3 regions of the Kiloniella antarctica genome follow, and region 3 is predicted to be linked to each of the others. Evidence: riboswitches for the same ligand, from Rfam matches in the RefSeq annotation. Region 3 holds a riboswitch; each other region holds the start of a gene.

Region 1 (5,935 bases), on a different contig from region 3:
TAGCATTATTTATTCCTCAAGAAATAGTTTTAAGTTTTGTGATCATCGAGTGACATCCTTTTAAGGAGACGATTTAAAAGATGGTCTGTAGTGAGATAAAGAGTAACAGCCATAAGTGCGAGTAAGCAGAGTGCGGCAAACATCAGGTCAATTTGCATCCTGCCATTGGCGTGCAGCATCAAATAGCCAAGACCTTGTGATGAACCAACCCACTCCCCGACAATTGCACCGATTGGTGCTGTGGCGATAGCGACCCGTAATCCGGATGCCAGGGAGGGAAGGGCGAGGGGGATACGGACGTGAATGAGAAAAGCCAAAGGACTGGCATTCATAACCTTTGCAAGTGCCTGCCAGTCTTTAGGTGTGCGTCTCAAACCATCATAAAAAGCCGCTGTTATTGGAAAATAGATAATAAGGACTGTCATGGCTACTTTGGAAGGCATACCGTACCCGAGCCAAAGCACAAGAATGGGAGCTAGGGCAAAGACGGGGAGAGATTGGGTGATGACAAGCACAGGGGTGAGCCAAACGCGAAGAGGCTTTGCTGTTGCAAGTGTGAGCGCTGATGCGCAACCAAGCGCCGTGCCAATGGTAAAGCCAAACAAGATTTCTGTTAGTGTATAGCTCGCGTGATGGAGAAGAGTAGGCAGGCGGTTCCAAAGTGTTTCAACGACGACAAGGGGGCCTGGAAGAATATAGGGCGGGACGGAAGTCATTTTGACAATGAAATGCCATAGAATAAGCAACCCAAAAAGCACAATGACCACTCTAACGGAACTCATCATATGGTCATCTTTCCCATAGAGAGTTCAGATATGAGCACATCATAGAGCTGTATAATTGCCGGATCATTCAGGTTTCGGATGGGAGAGCTTTCAGGAGAAAATGATCTTGCCTCACAAACAATGGGGCCGATTAAAATAAAGATAAAGTGCGCCAGACGCAGAGCTTCAAGCGGATCGTGGGTGATCATGACCACGGTTTTGTTTTTGAGGTGTTTGTGAGTAAGTTCCTGCATTTCAGCGCGGGTAATAGCGTCCAAGGCAGAGAAAGGTTCATCAAGAAGTACGATTGGGCGATTTTCCAGTAAGGTTCTGGCCAGTGCTGTACGCTGCCTCATACCGCCGGAAAGCGTATTGGGTTTCTGATCAAGAGATGCTCCAAGTCCAAGTTGTTGAAGGAGGCTGATCGCGGATTTTTTCTCGATAAGAGGAGGATTTTTTTTGGTAGGGCAAAGCCGGTTACGTATGAGGACATTATCGAGAATAGAAAGCCACGGGAGAAGAAGATCGTCCTGGGTCATCCAGCTAATTTGATCGGTTAAAGAGGCAGTGTTTTTTTGTTTGATTGTTCCTTCAAACGATCCCGTTGGCAGCAGCCCAGCAATGGCTTTAAGAAGTGAGGATTTTCCGACACCACTTCTTCCTAGTAAGACATTCCAACTACCAGAGTGCAGGTTGATGTTGAAATCATTAAACACTTGTCGATTTTCAAATGAGAGTGAAAAACCTTCAACGATAATGTCCTCACTCTTTGGCGGCCTGCTCCCTTTTTTATGCACCAGCGTTAACCCTCTTTTGGCCAAAAAGCGTGGAAGTGATGGACGGGACCATGACCTTTCCCGACACCTAGAGTATCTGCGTGTTGAAGTGCGTTACTTAGGTATGTTTTGGCTTGTGTAACGGCCTCTATCAAAGGAAGGCCTTTGGCGAGACCAGCCGCGATTGATGCCGAGAGGGTACATCCTGTACCGTGGCTGTTGCTTGTGTTTATACGCAGGCCACTTAAGCAGCGATCTGCTTGGCCATCAAAGAAGAGATCATCACTTGTGTCTCCGCCCAAGTGACCACCTTTTAGCAAGACAGACTTGATGGGCATTTTTTTGAAAACCTGGAGTAATTCGCTCATCTCGTCCAGGGATGTTGGTTCTTTCATTTCCGTGAGTTCAGCCGCCTCTGGAAGGTTCGGCGTAATAATGGTTGCCTTGGGAAGTAGATGTTCTTTTAAGCTTTGGATAGCATCATCCTGTAGTAGCTTGTCACCACTTTTAGCAACCATCACAGGATCAAGTACAATAGGCACATCAGGATAATTATTCATAGCATTCGCAACAGCACAAATGACGTCAGGTGTCCCCAACATCCCGATTTTAACGGCTTTGACATCGAGGTCTTCAAAAACGGTGTGGATTTGATCTTGAATGAAATGGGTAGAGACGGGGTAAATGCTGTGTACTTTACAGGTGTTTTGCGCGGTCAAAGCTGTAATGACGGACGCGGCATAAACACCGAGAGCTGACATGGCTTTGATATCTGCCTGGATACCGGCACCGCCACCACTATCTGATCCCGCAATTGTCAGGGCTATAGGCACTGGCATGATTTCCTCCATTATTCATCTCAGAGGATTTCAATGCTTTGCTTTTATCCGAAAATCGGTTGGGGTATCAAATTGTGACTCCCTGCAAGCATCTCAATTTCCTCCGCCGGTATTAACCGGATCAGGTTCTGCGGGTTAGCAATTGCTTCTCAGCTCGTTTTTCTAAGTAAGAAAGATGAGCACCCCGACGAGATTTTCTGAATTATGCTGTGCTTTTGAAAATAGGCAAGAGGGAAAGTGTTGTTTAGGTTTTCTGGGGGATATCATACTCAGATCTGGACCTACCTGATACTTTGATAGCATATAGGGCGTTTCATCCATTTGGATGTGAGTGTTTAAAGAAGGAATTGAATAAATGACTGGGATTATTCGACACGATACGACAGCGCGTTCAAGTAAGATTGTGGAGCATGGGGATACAATCTATTTATCTGGACAAGTTGGAACTGCAGGAGAAACAGTTTCAGTACAGACCAAAGAAATTTTGGACAAAATTGATGTATGTCTAGCTTCTGTGGGAAGTGACAAAACTAAAATTCTTCAAGCCGTCATCTGGTTAAGTGATATGAAGTATTTCGCTGAATTGAACGAAGTTTGGAATGCGTGGGTTCCAGAAGGGCACGCGCCTGCTCGTGCTTGTGGCGAAGCTAAATTAGCGCGTGCTGAGTTGAGTGTGGAAATTATTATCACCGCTGCTAAATAGTTACGTTTACTGTTTTGTAACCCTATCTGAGCTGCTCAATAATTGGTATTGAGCAGCTTTTTTTATGTCCTAAGCGACTTAGGCTGGATTCCTTTGGTTGTATAAAGTATAATAACTTTATGCTCGTTAGTTTTGATCAATTAGTAAATAAATTCGGCCATTTGCCTACGTTTCTTGCTTGGTTGATCTTAAGCACAGACCCCCTCTTGTCAGAGAGCTAAAAGAAGGTCACCCTGCGTAAATACACGCAGGAATATTATTGCTACTAACGTGTACAACGTAAAAACAATAACAGGGTTAAGTAAAGAGACTGTGAGTTTGTTCGCACTTAATATAAGAAAAGTCGATAAATATCGAAAATTATACTTTAAATTAAGTGGTGAAGTTGAACTTATTTTCTGACTCATTCTCTTTGCTTGGAAACATGAGGGCATTATGAATAAAAAAATACTAGTGCTGTTACTTTTGGTCGTGGCGATCGCTGCGGGCATCTTCTTTTATATGAAAAAAGGGGAAGAACAGGTAGCAGAAAAGAAAGTTGAAGAGCCAGCAAAAGAAATGGTTTTTCATCGCGGAAACGGCTCCGAGCCAGGAAGTCTTGATCCGCAAATCTCAGAAGGTGTTCCTTCTTCTCATATTCTTCGTGATATTTTTGAAGGTCTTACTGCAGAGCATACCGACGGTTCACTCATTCCGGGGCAAGCTGAAAGCTGGACCATTAGTCCTGACGGTACCAAATTTACTTTTAAACTGCGTGCTGATGCGGTTTGGAGTAACGGTGACCCGGTAACAGCACATGATTTTGTTTATGCGTGGCAACGCGCCGTTGCTCCTGCTACTGGCTCTGAGTACTCATTCTTGCTCTATCCACTACAAAATGCGCAGGCTATTGCGGGTGGCGAAGAAAAGGATCTTTCCCAGTTGGGTGCAAAAGCACTTGATGACAGAACTCTCGAAGTTCAACTTGAAGGTCCTGCGCCTTATTTCTTGGGCATGATAACACACTCTGTTGCCTATCCAGTTCATAAAGCAACAGTAGAAGCGCACGGCGAAAAATGGACACGTCCAGAAAATATCGTATCAAACGGTGCGTTCAAACTTTCAGAGTGGACCCCTCAATCACGTATCGTTTCAGTTAAGTCAGATACCTATTGGAATAAAGACACAGTGAAGCTGGATAAAGTTGTTTATTATCCAACTGAAAGTCAGACCACTGCTCTTAAGCGTTATCGCGCAGGTGAGCTTGATTGGACGTACGAAGTTCCAAATGATCAAATCAAATGGATCAAGGAAAACATGGCCGACGAATTCCACGTCACTAATTACCTTGGAACTTATTACTACGGCTTTAACATGACAAAGCCTCCGTTCAACGATCCAAAGTTACGTAAGGCTTTCTCTATGGCGATTGATCGTGACATTCTGACAACAAATATTGTTACAGCGGGTGAAGTTCCTGCCTATGCGTTTGTTGTTCCTGGTGTTACTGGATATGACCCCGTATATTCTGATTTTAAAGCAAAAGAACAAGCTGCTCGTAATGCAGAAGCTATGAAGCTTTATGAAGAAGCTGGTTATTCCAAAGATAACCCTCTTGAAATTGAACTTCGCTATAATACGAGTGATAACCACAAAAAGATTGCCATTGCTGTTGCCAGCATGTGGAAGAAAACTCTTGGTGCAAAAGTTAACCTCGTAAACGAAGAGTGGAAAGTTTATCTTGAAACTCGGAAGCTGAAGCAGGTTACACAGGCATTCCGTGCTGGTTGGATTGGCGATTATAATGATCCAAATACTTTCTTGGAACTATGGTTATCTGATTCAGGTTTAAATGATACTGGTTTTAACGATCCAGAATTTGACAGCCTTCTTAAACAAGCAGGTGTTGAACAAGATGCAACCAAGCGTAAAGAATTGCTTATGAAAGCTGAGGGGATTTTCCTCGAAGCAAACGCGGTTGCACCGATCTACCACTACGTTACAAAACGTATGGTTAAGCCTTATGTTAAAGGCTGGAAAAGCAACGTAATGGATCATATCCGTTCTCAGTATATCACTGTTGAGAAATAGGGAACTCCCGGTTTCCGAATAATGTATCGGCGCGTCGTCAAAGAGGCGGCGCGCCGAACTTTTAATTAGGATATGTTATATGTTGTCGTTTATTTTAAAGCGTCTGGCCGGGGCTATTCCGACGTTGCTGATTATTGTAACTCTGGCTTTCTTTTTGATCCGTGCAGCTCCTGGCGGGCCTTTTGATAAAGAGCGCTCTGTTCCACCTGAAGTCGCTGCAAATTTAAATGCTGTATATCACTTGGACTCTCCCTTATGGGAACAATATCTGTATTATCTGGGGAATGCAGTCCAAGGTGATTTTGGTCCCTCATTCCAATATAGAGATTATTCTGTAACAGAGCTGATCGGTGCAGGCTTTCCTGTATCTCTTACGCTAGGTTTAACGGCGATTTTTCTGGCGATCACTATTGGTATGTCGCTGGGCGCTATTGCTGCGTTAAAACAAAATTCTTTTATCGACTATGCTGTTATGGCAACAGCAATGACAGGGATTACAATTCCGAATTTCGTCATGGCGCCACTGCTTACACTGGTTTTTGGTGTTTATTTACACGTTCTCCCGGTGGGAGGTTGGGGTGATGGTCCTGCACAGGCCCTGCTTCCCGTAATTGCCTTGGCATTACCACAAATTGCTTATATTGCTCGGCTGACTCGCGGGTCCATGATCGAAGTTTTGCGATCCAATTTTGTCCGTACAGCGCGCGCAAAAGGTCTTCCTGAACGAACGATGCTCACCCGTCATGCCATGAAGGCAGCCATGCTTCCTGTCGTATCTTATTT
Region 2 (5,935 bases), on a different contig from region 3:
CGTTGGCTCTTTCAGAAATGAAAACCCCACCCTTATCACCACGCATAAATCTGAAGCAAAAAACGCCCCATTCTGACCAGTCTTCACAATAACGTGCCTGATCATCGACAAACCAGGGGATTAAACGAACCGGGTCTCCCTTTATCGCAACAACAGCTATTCCACTGGAATGATTACGTTGGCGATAAGCTTTATTATCTCCAAAAACCCCGGAAATTGAATTTCCGTTCATAAGCACTAATACTTCTTTTGCAGTCATATAGCTCCCCGTATCAGCTTGAACGGAGGTCACCAAACCCACAACGACCAAGCTAACGATACAAATTTGTGTTCTCAATCTCTGCAACATTGAATTATATCCCTGTCATTATTTTCTTTGTTTTGGATTTCTTTTGCCTCAGGAAAGAGGATCCCCGACAATTGGAAAATCAATGTTAAGTGCAATTTAGTTAGAGCTTGTGAAAATCCACGCCAAAACAACGCAAAATAGCAAGAAGATAAATCCCCCTCCCCTTGGAGAAAGTTACGCACGTCAATGGTCAACCTGGTTTCAAAATCTCGGTGTTATGGCTGCCAAGATAAATCAGACCTTGCCCAACCAATTTATGAATGCATCGCAGGAACTGTTGAAATTATCTCAAAATCATGGCTATCAATCGGTGCTGCAATTAAGTTATCAGGCCGCCATAAACATAAATTTTGATCCGATAAGTTTTTCGTTATCCTCTGCCAGAACTCCTCGGCAATTGGTCTTACGATGGACGAGTTGTCTTGAGCTTCAATCCCATAACAGGCTTATCGCTTCAGGTAAGAAATTTTCTCATCCGAAATACAGGGCATGGTATAACTATTTTATAGAACAAATCTCCTCTGAAGAGATCGTCATAAGGCCGTTCCTCTCTCCGCTCGCAAACATGAGCTGTTTTGGCCCCGCTGTTCTCGGTGGTGTCGCCTGTGCTTTGTTTGACCTTCAAGCAGTCGAAATATGGGTGCATCCTCCAAACAGCCCGTCTTATAAATTGAATTTACAAAGCACACTCGTTTTTAACCCACTTCTTGCCAGAAATTTCACGCCTGATTCTGAAATCCTCATCAAAGGAACTCCTCTAATTCACCTACGGGAAAAAAACCTCGCCGCCATGCAAGACCTTACGCACCTGATTTCAGATCGAGAACTTCTCTCTCGCATAACTTCCCTGCCCAAATCCCAAGACGGCGGACACTTACCCATGCCATTTGCCGCCAGACACATTGGCATCTCAACCCGTAGCCTATCCCGACGGTTAACAAATTTAAACACGGGGTATGCAACCCTCATCCGCCACATCCGTTTTCGTGATACTTGCATCGCTCTGACTTTTGATGAACATACTATTGACGATATCGCTTGGTATCAGGGCTATTCTGATCGACATCACTTATCCCGTGAATTCAAACTATTAGGTGGTTTCACCCCGTCTAAATATAGAGATGTCTTACACTCGAACACCTGACACACTTTTAGGCAAAAACCCCTGGTTTGCTCACCGGGTAATGGCTTGCTGATGCAATAAAAAATGTCTAAGCTCGGCTTCGGTCTCAACGGGGTGCCCATAAAGGGCTGAGAATTTTCCTAAGCAGGAAAAAAACCCGTCGAACCTGAACCGGTTAGTACCGGCGGAGGGAATTGAGAGCTGGGCACAGATTACGAACCAATGGTTCTATCTGTTAAATATATTCCAGATTTTTCAGGAGCCTCCCTGCACAATAAATTGGGCTCGCCCGCTAAATATGGAGCGTCGCATGATCTTGCGAACAATGATAACTGCACTTGCAGTCACTACTTTCGGTCTGGGAATAAATTTCTCAGCGTCTGCCGATGATAAAAAAACTCTCACCATTTATACCTACGATGCCTTTGCCGCCGATTGGGGTGCAGGGCCAAAGGTTAAGAAGGCTTTTGAAGCCAATTGTGATTGTGACCTTAAGTTTGTCGCTGTTGATTCTTCTGTTGGTATTCTCAGTCGCTTAAAGCTCGAGGGAAAAGACACTACTGCAGATGTCGTTCTCGGCCTGGACACCAACTTAACAGCCGAAGCTGCTGAAACAGGTTTATTTGTAAAGAGCAATGTCTCCCTACAAAACTTCACGCTTCCAATACCCTGGAACGATGAGACCTTTGTGCCCTTTGATTATGGCTACTTTGCTTTCGTTTACAATAGCGAAAAATTACCCAGCGCCCCCACCAGTCTTGATCAATTGATCAATGGATTTCCGGATCTAAAGATTATTATTCAAGACCCTAGAAGCTCAACAACCGGTCTTGGGCTTATGCTTTGGATGCAGAATGTTTATGGAGATAAAGCCGCAGAATCCTGGAAAAAACTCTCCCCAAAAATCGTCACGGTGACCAAAGGCTGGAGCGAAGCTTACGGCTTGTTTAAGGACGGTGAAGCAGACATGGTTTTGAGCTACACCACCTCTCCCGCTTATCACATCATTGCAGAAGAAAACACCCGGTATAAAGCAGCAATTTTCGATGAGGGACATTATACTCAAGTGGAGGTTGCAGCCCAACTTGCCAGCTCAAAAGAGCCTGAACTGGCTCAAGATTTTATGAGCTTTATTGCCGCCAAAGATTTTCAAAACCAAATCCCTACAGGCAACTGGATGTATCCAGCCATTGATCTTGGTGATGGTCTACCAAGCACATTTGAAGAGCTTCCCAAACCAGAAAAAGCCCTTCTTTTCAGCCCAGAAGATGTTCAGAATAACCGCCAAGCCTGGATTGATAACTGGCTTAACGCCATCGATCGTTAATCCTGAATAATCTAATGAACCCCATATCAAAGACACGTACATCCCATGGTTGGTTTGGCTTTTTATGGCCCGGCCTTCTTAGCTTATGTGTAATCTCTTTGATATTGGGGCTCGCTTTTTCAGGGTTATTCAGTCAAATTTTTGAGATAAATTTTTCGAAGATTTATAACAACAGCTATCTGTTTCGCGTTATTAGGTTTACCCTGTACCAAGCTCTACTCAGCACAGTTATTTCAACATTTATCGCTATTCCCGTTGCACGCGCGTTATCTCGCCGCCCCAATTTACCTGGGCGAAAGTCGTTCTTGCGACTTGCATCACTGTCTTTGATTGTACCAACGATTGTCGGGGTATTTGGCATTGTTGCCGTGCATGGCCGAAACGGGTGGTTCAATCAAGCTCTATCGTTTTTCGATCTTACGGCAGGAAACTATCTCTATGGCCTTATCGGCATATTAATTGCCCATGTTTTTTTCAATGCTCCCCTGCTGTCGAGAATTTTCCTCCAAACCCTTGAAGCTTTACCACAAGAGTATTGGCGCTCAACGGCACAACTCAACATGTCAGGCAAAGACATTTTTAAGCTCATCGAATGGCCAATGTTAAGGCGGGTATTACCAGCGTCCTGTGGCCTTGTCTTTCTGCTGTGCTTTACTTCTTTTACCGTCGTTCTCGCTCTTGGCGGCGGCCCTTCAACCAATACACTTGAAGTTGCGATCTATCAGGCAATAAGACTGGATTTCGACATCCCCAAAGCCGTAATCCTTGCCCTAACTCAGCTATTCTTCTGCGCGACTTTATTGTTTATAGGCAGCCGTTTTGCTCGCAATATCCCGCTGGGAAATACTGAGCAGCAGCCAGCAAAGCGTTTTGACGCCAAAAAGCCGGCTGCGATAGCAATCGATACAATCATGCTAATTGCAATGAGCCTTTTGGTGTTCCCGCCCTTGCTTGCCACAGCTCAAAAGGCATTCTCCACACGTTTTTTTACTGTCCTCGGGGATGAAAAATTATGGAGCGCTTCATTTAACAGTCTTATGATCTCTCTGGCTGCAGGAACTCTCACCCTGTTACTCGCGATCGGTATCGCCCTCATGTTACGCAGCCTTGAACTCCCTTCTCGACTAGGGAAAAAAAACTATGCAAAGCCTTTGTCCGCAATAACCGATTTTTCAGGAAGTATTATCCTTCTTCTACCTCCCTTTGTTTTAGCCACCGGACTGTTTATCAGCCTCAAAGGAATGGCCAACCTTTCCGCACTTGCGCCTTTTCTTGTCGTTACCGTAAACTCTTTGATGGCCCTACCTTTTGCCCTGCGCATTCTCATTCCAAGCTTTGAAACTTCGGCTCAAAATAGTGATCTTTTGTGCCGAAGTCTTGGCATTAACAGCCTGAACCGGGTGCGCGTCGTCGACTGGCCCCAAAACAAGAAAGCGCTTGGACTTACCTTCGGCCTCTCTACAGCGTTATCTACAGGAGATTTGAGTGTGATCGCCCTTTTTGGCACTCAGGACTTCACGACATTACCTTTATTCATGTACCAGAAAATGGGAAGTTATCGACTGGATGATGCCGCAATCATCGCCTTTTTCCTCTGCACGCAAAGCCTTCTCCTTTTTACGGTAATAGAACGCACAATTGCAGGACATTGGTCACTTTCAAGCTTTGGATTTCCCAAAACCAAAAGTCTAAAGCCACAAAAAGAGGATGTTCCTAACCGTGTTTAATAAGATAGAATCAGGGCTTGAAATCAAACAGCTCTCTTTCAAACATTCAAGTCAGAAAGAAATCTTTGAATTCGACTTCCAGGTCTCGTCTGGTGAACTGGTCGCCATCCTGGGTCCTTCTGGTATTGGTAAATCGACCTTACTAAGCCTGATTGCCGGATTTGAAACCCCGCTATCCGGTACGATCTGCTACAATGGACAGGATCTTAGCTCTTTTCCTCCTGCAGAACGTCCAATCACGAGCCTCTTTCAAGAACACAATCTCTTTGCGCACCTCACAGCCGAAGATAATATTGGCCTCGGCATTAATTCTGGACTGCGCCTATCCTCTCTCGACCGCCAAACCATTGGCAAAGCCCTAAATGACGTTGGTCTTTCAGGCTTTAACAAGCGCCTACCTTCGGAACTCTCCGGCGGGCAAAGACAACGTGTGGCTTTGGCCCGATGCCTGGTACGGCAACGCCCTATATTGCTTTTGGATGAACCCTTCAGTGCGCTTGATCAGGCTTTAAGAAAAGAGATGTTGAAGTTAGTAAAAAACCTTCACTGCGAACACAGATTACTCACGCTAATGGTGACACACTTATCGGATGATGCAGATGAGATCGCTGATCGCGTCATCCAGCTTTCCTAAGTCATCTTCACAAACCTTTGAAGAAGAAGAGCACCTGCCCGCTACGCTTAAAACTGGCAGAATTTGCTAAGGTGTTCTACAATCGTTCACCTCGTCCTTCCTTGAAATAGCCGTAAAAACGGAATTCTTATGCTTAAAATCCCCGCGTTACTCTCTACTGTAACCCTTCTTATAGCAGGGCTCGTTGCCGGAAACCTAACAACGGCCAATGCCGCCGAACAATCTCGTCTCAATAAAATATTGAGTGCTGGGGAGCTCCGCATTGGTACAACAGGGGACTGGAACCCTATGACGGTAAAAAATACTGCAACGGGTAATTACGAAGGTTTCGACATTGATATCGTCACAGAACTAGCCAACGACATGGGGGTTGAAGCTAAGTTCGTCCCTACGGATTGGAAGACTTTGATCAACGGTATTGTCGCTAATAAATACGACGTGACCACCAGCGCTTCTTTGAATCCAAAACGTATGGCTGTTGCAGGTTACACCGATAGTTACTACAACGTCGGAACTGTTCCTCTCACTTTGAGAAAACATTTGGCCAAATTCAATTCCTGGAATGATATTAATAACTCAGATGTAACTGTTGCAACAACACTGGGCACCGTTCAGGAACAACAGGCGAAAGAATATTTCCCGAAGGCAACACTAAAATCAGTTGAAGCACCTGCGCGTGACTTTCAAGAAGTGCTTTCTGGCCGTGCCATGGTTCACATCACCTCAAACGTAGAGGCTGCAACCTTGGTTAAAAAATATGAGCAAATGGCTATTG
Region 3 (5,935 bases):
ATTGATGATGAGTTGGGTTTGGTATTGATTACAGAGCTCTTGCGCAAGGGTGATTTGTTCGCGAACTTCGTCTTCTTCGGCATCTTTTATACGCAATTGGACAAGCTTTAAACCTACTGGGAGAAGCCGAGGAAGCCAGTTAGCGTTGTCAACGATCTGGTAAAAGGGGTTAAGCATGTTCTTGGTTCCAGAAGGGAAGGCCTGCTACCGGGGTGGAAGGCGCGGCCATATCCCTTTTTTCAATTGGGTCAGCGATAAAGGACAAGTGACCGCTTTCAATAGCCATTGCAAAAGCCTTGGCCATAAGAACGGGATCACCTGCCTTGGCGACGGCTGTATTCAAAAGTACACCGTCATAGCCAAGTTCCATCGCAGCTGCTGCATGTGAAGGCAATCCGATCCCCGCGTCAACAATTAATGGTACTTTGGGAAAATGGGCACGAAGACTGCGTAGGCCATAGATATTGTTTAATCCACGTCCGCTTCCAATTGGTGCGCCCCAAGGCATAAGTACTTCACATCCTGCAGCGATAAGTTTTTCTGCCACAACAAGATCTTCTGTTGTGTAAGGGAAAACCTGGAAACCATCTTCGCTGAGTATTTTTGCAGCTTCGACCAGGCCAAAAACATCAGGTTGCAGGCTGTCGTCTTCGCCGATCACCTCAAGCTTTACCCAAGGTGTTTCAAAAATTTCACGGGCCATGTGAGCCGTGGTTACGGCTTCTTTTACCGTTTTGCAACCCGCAGTGTTTGGAAGGACTTTAGCGCCTGTTTCTTTGATGTAAGACCAAAAATTTTGACCTGACTGTTCTTTACCAGACTCTCTTCGTAGAGAAACAGTGACGATATCAGACCCAGAAGCCTTGATTGCTTCAAGCATGATAGAGGGAGAGGGGTAGAGAGCCGTGCCGATTAAAAAGCGAGATGAGACTTCTTGATCATAAAATTGAATAGTCATGATTATCCTCCCTGCATTGGGGCAACAACTTCAATGGCATCACCGTCTTTTAAGTCAGTTGTTGCTCTTAGACTTGCCGGTGCGAGAGTACCATTTACGGCCGTTGCGATTTTTGCATCTCCATAACCTTGCTCATCCAGCAGCGCAGCTAGTGTTGATGTCTTTGTGATGATAGCCTCACCATTGAGCGTTAAGTTCATTAACTGTTTCCTGTGTACGAACTGGATGGGGGAGTATTTCCATTACCAGATAATGCAAGTTCAACGACCTTTTTGGCCATGGCGGGTGCTGCGAGGTAACCGTGGCGATACATACCGTTGAGATAAATTGTTTTCCCCATTTGAACAATCCGGGGTAGATTATCTGGGAAGGCGGGCCTAGCATCAACACCAATTTCAAGTATTTCGGCTTCGCCAAAGGCCGGGTGGAGAGCATAAGCCGCAGAAAGTAATTCCAAGATAGATCTCACACTGGCCCTGGTACGTTCTTCATTTTCTATCATGGTTGCGCCAACCATGAATACGCCATTATTCCTAGGAACGATATAAAGAGGAATACGTGGATGTAGTAGACGTACTGGGCGAGAGAGCGAAATTTCGCTGCTTTGTATCAGCACCATCTCTCCTTTGACGCCTCTCAGGTCTTTCAGTGTGTCTTTGGCAGACAAGCCGCGACAATCTATGCGGTAATCTGCGGTTGTCGGGATTTTGAGAAAATCATCGGACTGTTTTTTGTTGAATTGGAACGTAACGCCTTTTTCCTGCAAGTAAGCTACCAATTCAGGGAGAACCTCCCTTGGATCAAAATGTGCTTCTTGTGGATAATATAATCCGGTCGTAAATCGTCCTGCAAGATCTGGTTCAAGTATCTTGATTTGCTCTTCTTTGACTTGTTCCCAATTCTGGGTTCTGCGTCCAAAGCGTTTTAAATCAGGCACATCCCGTGGACTGGCGACTATAAGTGTGCCTTTTTGCCTGTAGGTAGATGTGAAACGAGACCAAAAAGCCATGGATTCAACGCCAAGTTCTCCTATTAGAGGTTCTGCGCTCTCCATCTCGCACCAGGGGGATAACATCCCTCCAGCCCACCATGAACAACAGCTTTCGTCAGGTCCGTTACTTTCAGAAATAACGGTAACATCACAGCATCTTTCCGCAAAAGCGGCAGCACATGATAAGCCAACAATACCTGACCCAATGATTTCTATATGCATTATTCTGCTGGTTCCTTTACCACTTTTTCGACGCGATCAGCATCAATATAAATAGGCTTCCCATTATTTTATACTGGCGACTCATTTGCGTTATGCCTTGTGTCTTATCGTTGATCTCTCTGTATAGTCCCTAACTTCTAGTCGAGAAGATCAGGATCGTTTGGCGGGTTCATGTATGTACTTTTGGTTCCGGTGAAGACACCAGTGGTGGGTGGGACTGTGTGTTCTTAAGTTCAGACACGTTAGATCTCCTGTTGTCTAATTCACAAGGAGATCCGGGGAGCTTTGGGAGGCTTTGGGCAGATATAGATTTAATCTCTATAAGCTGAGTTTTGATTCTGCCGTGGGTCCAATCCCTTCGCCGGCATGACCCGGATCAGGTTCGAAGGGTCCCGTACATACCAGCACAATCTCAGCCCCATATTATGAGGCACCCCTAGGATAACTCGCTTATAAGTCAAGATTTAGTCCGTTACAAGTCGCTAACGACTGGATCCATTTTTCACATAAGATTGGTTCAGATGATTGTTACTCTTTTGATGGACTTTGATATGTATCAATGTGATTTTAATTATTGCGCGTTATCCTCTCATATCTAATGAGAGTTTAATGATCATCTGCTCACGGTTTAAGTAGGTGGGTCACTTTGAAAAATAGCGAGAATTAAAGTGCAAGATATTCAAAATACCTCAACTGAAAAAACAAAAGCACAAGAAATAACTTTGTTTATGTTTCTTGCTGCGGGTTTAGTTCCTGCAATAACTCTTGGGCTCGTCATTGCCTATGGGTTTAGTATCTGGATGTATCAGGCTGTCATCTCTGGGCCACCCACAAGCTAGATTTTAAATGTTACTGTAAAGGTAGTACAGCCCTATTATAACTGAGTGTGTCTGGTTAATTACACTTAGTTATAATAGGGCTGTATGTGGTTTAATTTGATAAGGCGAGTTCGAATCTCGCCTTTACTTAGATATTTTGCAGTAAATAAAAAGGTGAACTCCAATGAGAGTTCACCTTTTTTGTAAAGCAATCGACGGAGGAAGTTATTCCCAGCCTTCAACACCTGTCATGTCCGGTAGTTCATGTGCGATGCCTTTATGGCAATCGATACAAGTTTTTTCTCCCGTGAATAGATAAGTTTGGTGGGCTGTTGCCGCTCTTTCGGATTGAGCTGTTATATCCATAGATGTGGTTGAATGGCAGTTACGACACTCCAGAGAGTTGTTTGCCTTAAGGCGATCCCATTCATGTCCGGCAAGACGTCGTCTTTCGGCGAGAAATTTCTCTCGGGTGTTGATGGTGCCAAACAGCTTGCCCCATACTTCTTTGGAAGCCTGCATTTTACGGGCAATTTTGTCAGTCCAGTTATGCGGTACGTGGCAGTCTGGACAACTGGCGCGGACGCCAGAGCGGTTGCTGTAGTGGATGGTTGGTTTCAGCTCAACAAAAACATTGTCGCCCATTTCGTGACAACTGACACAGAACTCTTCGGTGTTGGTCAGTTCCAGAGTGGTATTGAAACCACCCCAGAACATAACGCCAGCAACAAAGCCACCAATGGTCAGGAAACCAATTGAAAGATGTTTCGCGGGGCGATTGCCATGGGACCATATCCAACAGGCCATACCCCACAATTTTTTAAAAGGTGTCAACATGGTTTTGCCTATTCAGCCTTAATGATGTGTTCAACGTCAATGAACTCGTTTTCAACAAGCGGTGGGGCATCGACCTGGGTTACGTGACATTGAGTACAGAAATATCGACGTGGTGAAACTGTTGCCAATACCTGATTATCTCGGTCCATATAGTGGGTAACACTCACCATGGGAGCTTGAGACTCACCTGTGCGGGTTCGTGCGTGGCAAGAAAGACATTTGTTGGCATTGGTTGAGATCTCATAAGATCTGATTTTATGAGGAATAGTTGGAGGTTGTTCAGGGTAATTTCTAATCCGTTTTACGTCCTTATTTTCAACCTTATTCATCTTCGGAGCCTCTGCTTCAGAGGTGATTGGCGTCCCTTGGCGAAGAGTGGCGGCGCCGTCGGAATGGGCACTGACACCAAAAGCAAGGAATCCCGCGACAGCGGCGACGCTAATAAGAAATTTTTTCATTTCACGCTCTCCCGGTAGCAATAACTTTGACAGCACATTTTTTGAAGTCTGTCTGCTTGGAAATAGGATCAGTTGCATCAAGCGTAACTTTGTTAATCAACTGGCTGGCATCAAACCAGGGAACGAAAATCAATCCTTTTGGCGGTTTGTTACGTCCACGGGTTTCCACACGGGTAATCATTTCACCACGACGGGAGATGATTTTTATTTCCTGACCGCGTCGGAGCCCACGCATTTTGGCATCATCTGGGTGCATAAAAGCAACTGCATCAGGGAAGGCCTTGTAAAGCTCAGGCACACGTTGGGTCATTGAACCAGAATGCCAGTGTTCAAGTACGCGCCCTGTAGAGAGCCATAAATCGTATTCTTCATCCGGGCTCTCAGCGGCGGGTTCGTAGGGAAGGGCAAAGATAACCGCTCTTCCGTCGGGTTTACCGTAAAAATCAAAGTCACTACCCGGTTTGGCATAAGGATCAGAACCTTCTTTGAAGCGCCACTTGGTCTCTTTACCATTGACGACAGGCCATCTTAGGCCGCGTTCCAGATGGTAACGATCAAAGGGGGCGAGGTCATGGCCGTGACCGCGGCCAAATTCGGCGTATTCTTCAAATAAACCTTTTTGCACATAGAAACCAAAGTGATTGGCTTCCACATTTCCGTAATCAGGATGAGCTTGTTCGAGAGGGAATTTATCAACGTTCCCGTTCTGGTAAAGAACTTCAAAAAGCGTCTTCCCTTTAAATTCAGGATTTTCGGTGAGAACTTCCTTTGGCCAAACATCGTCAGTTGTGATGCGTTTGGAAAATTCCATAAGCTGCCATAGATCTGACTTGGCTTCTCCTGGGGCGTCAACTAATTGGTGCCAGAACTGAGTACGACGTTCCGCATTACCATAAGCACCTTCTTTTTCTACCCACATAGCTGTTGGTAGGATGAGATCTGCAGCTTCAGCTGTCACAGTAGGATAAGGATCAGATACGACGATAAAGTTTTTTGGATTGCGATAACCGGGATAACCTTCTTCGTTCAGGTTTGGTGCGGCTTGCATGTTGTTATTACACATAACCCAGTAGGCATTAAGTTTACCGTCTTTGAGCATGCGATTTTGTAGAACGGCATGAAACCCAGGTTTTGGTGGAATAATCCCTGCCGGAATTTTCCAAATTTTCTCTGCAATAGCACGGTGCTTGGGGTTTGCAACGACGAGGTCAGCAGGAAGGCGGTGTGAGAATGTTCCAACTTCACGTGCTGTACCACAAGCAGATGGTTGACCTGTTAAGGAGAAAGGTGAATTACCCGGTGTGGAAATCTTACCAACCAAAAGGTGAATGTTGTAGATGAGGTTGTTCGCCCAAACACCGCGTGTATGTTGGTTGAAACCCATCGTCCAGAAAGAGACGACCTTACGGTTCGGATCGGCATATAGCTCAGCAAGTTCAATCAGACGATTTTCTGGAACGCCAGACAGTTCAGATGCTTTCTCTACGGTATAATCAGCAACAAAGACTTTGAATTCTTCAAAGCTCATTTCTGTAGAGCCGCCTGCTTTATCAGCATTTTTTGCTTTTTGCTCAAGCTCATGTTCTGGGCGAAGGCCGTAACCAATATCATCATTACCGCGACGGAAGTTTACATGCTTAGATACAAAGTC

The links. Region 3 has a riboswitch for thiamine pyrophosphate ahead of ACFSKO_RS16000 (FAD-dependent oxidoreductase). Riboswitches for the same ligand answer to the same signal wherever they lie in the genome.
Region 1: another riboswitch for thiamine pyrophosphate. It lies ahead of thiD (bifunctional hydroxymethylpyrimidine kinase/phosphomethylpyrimidine kinase); the one in region 3 lies ahead of ACFSKO_RS16000 (FAD-dependent oxidoreductase).
Region 2: another riboswitch for thiamine pyrophosphate. It lies ahead of thiB (thiamine ABC transporter substrate binding subunit); the one in region 3 lies ahead of ACFSKO_RS16000 (FAD-dependent oxidoreductase).

What each region holds. Positions count from the first base shown of each region.
Region 1 covers NZ_JBHUII010000013.1:410,929-416,863, reverse strand. Annotated here, with positions in the region: gene ACFSKO_RS20520 (ABC transporter substrate-binding protein) at 1-6, opposite strand, end outside; gene ACFSKO_RS20515 (ABC transporter permease) at 30-785, opposite strand; gene ACFSKO_RS20510 (ABC transporter ATP-binding protein) at 782-1,561, opposite strand; gene thiD (bifunctional hydroxymethylpyrimidine kinase/phosphomethylpyrimidine kinase) at 1,567-2,379, opposite strand; TPP riboswitch at 2,460-2,576, opposite strand; gene ACFSKO_RS20500 (RidA family protein) at 2,735-3,082, shown strand; gene ACFSKO_RS20495 (peptide ABC transporter substrate-binding protein) at 3,518-5,152, shown strand; gene oppB (oligopeptide ABC transporter permease OppB) at 5,232-5,935, shown strand, end outside.
Region 2 covers NZ_JBHUII010000001.1:818,000-823,934, forward strand. Annotated here, with positions in the region: gene ACFSKO_RS03915 (hypothetical protein) at 1-349, opposite strand, end outside; gene ACFSKO_RS03920 (helix-turn-helix domain-containing protein) at 459-1,493, shown strand; TPP riboswitch at 1,573-1,683, shown strand; gene thiB (thiamine ABC transporter substrate binding subunit) at 1,783-2,799, shown strand; gene thiP (thiamine/thiamine pyrophosphate ABC transporter permease) at 2,814-4,526, shown strand; gene thiQ (thiamine ABC transporter ATP-binding protein) at 4,519-5,160, shown strand; gene ACFSKO_RS03940 (transporter substrate-binding domain-containing protein) at 5,290-5,935, shown strand, end outside.
Region 3 covers NZ_JBHUII010000011.1:14,946-20,880, forward strand. Annotated here, with positions in the region: gene ACFSKO_RS15985 (thiamine phosphate synthase) at 1-177, opposite strand, end outside; gene ACFSKO_RS15990 (thiazole synthase) at 170-958, opposite strand; gene thiS (sulfur carrier protein ThiS) at 961-1,158, opposite strand; gene ACFSKO_RS16000 (FAD-dependent oxidoreductase) at 1,158-2,171, opposite strand; TPP riboswitch at 2,507-2,619, opposite strand; gene ACFSKO_RS16005 (periplasmic nitrate reductase, NapE protein) at 2,840-3,010, shown strand; gene ACFSKO_RS16010 (NapC/NirT family cytochrome c) at 3,215-3,796, opposite strand; gene ACFSKO_RS16015 (nitrate reductase cytochrome c-type subunit) at 3,835-4,284, opposite strand; gene napA (nitrate reductase catalytic subunit NapA) at 4,286-5,935, opposite strand, start outside.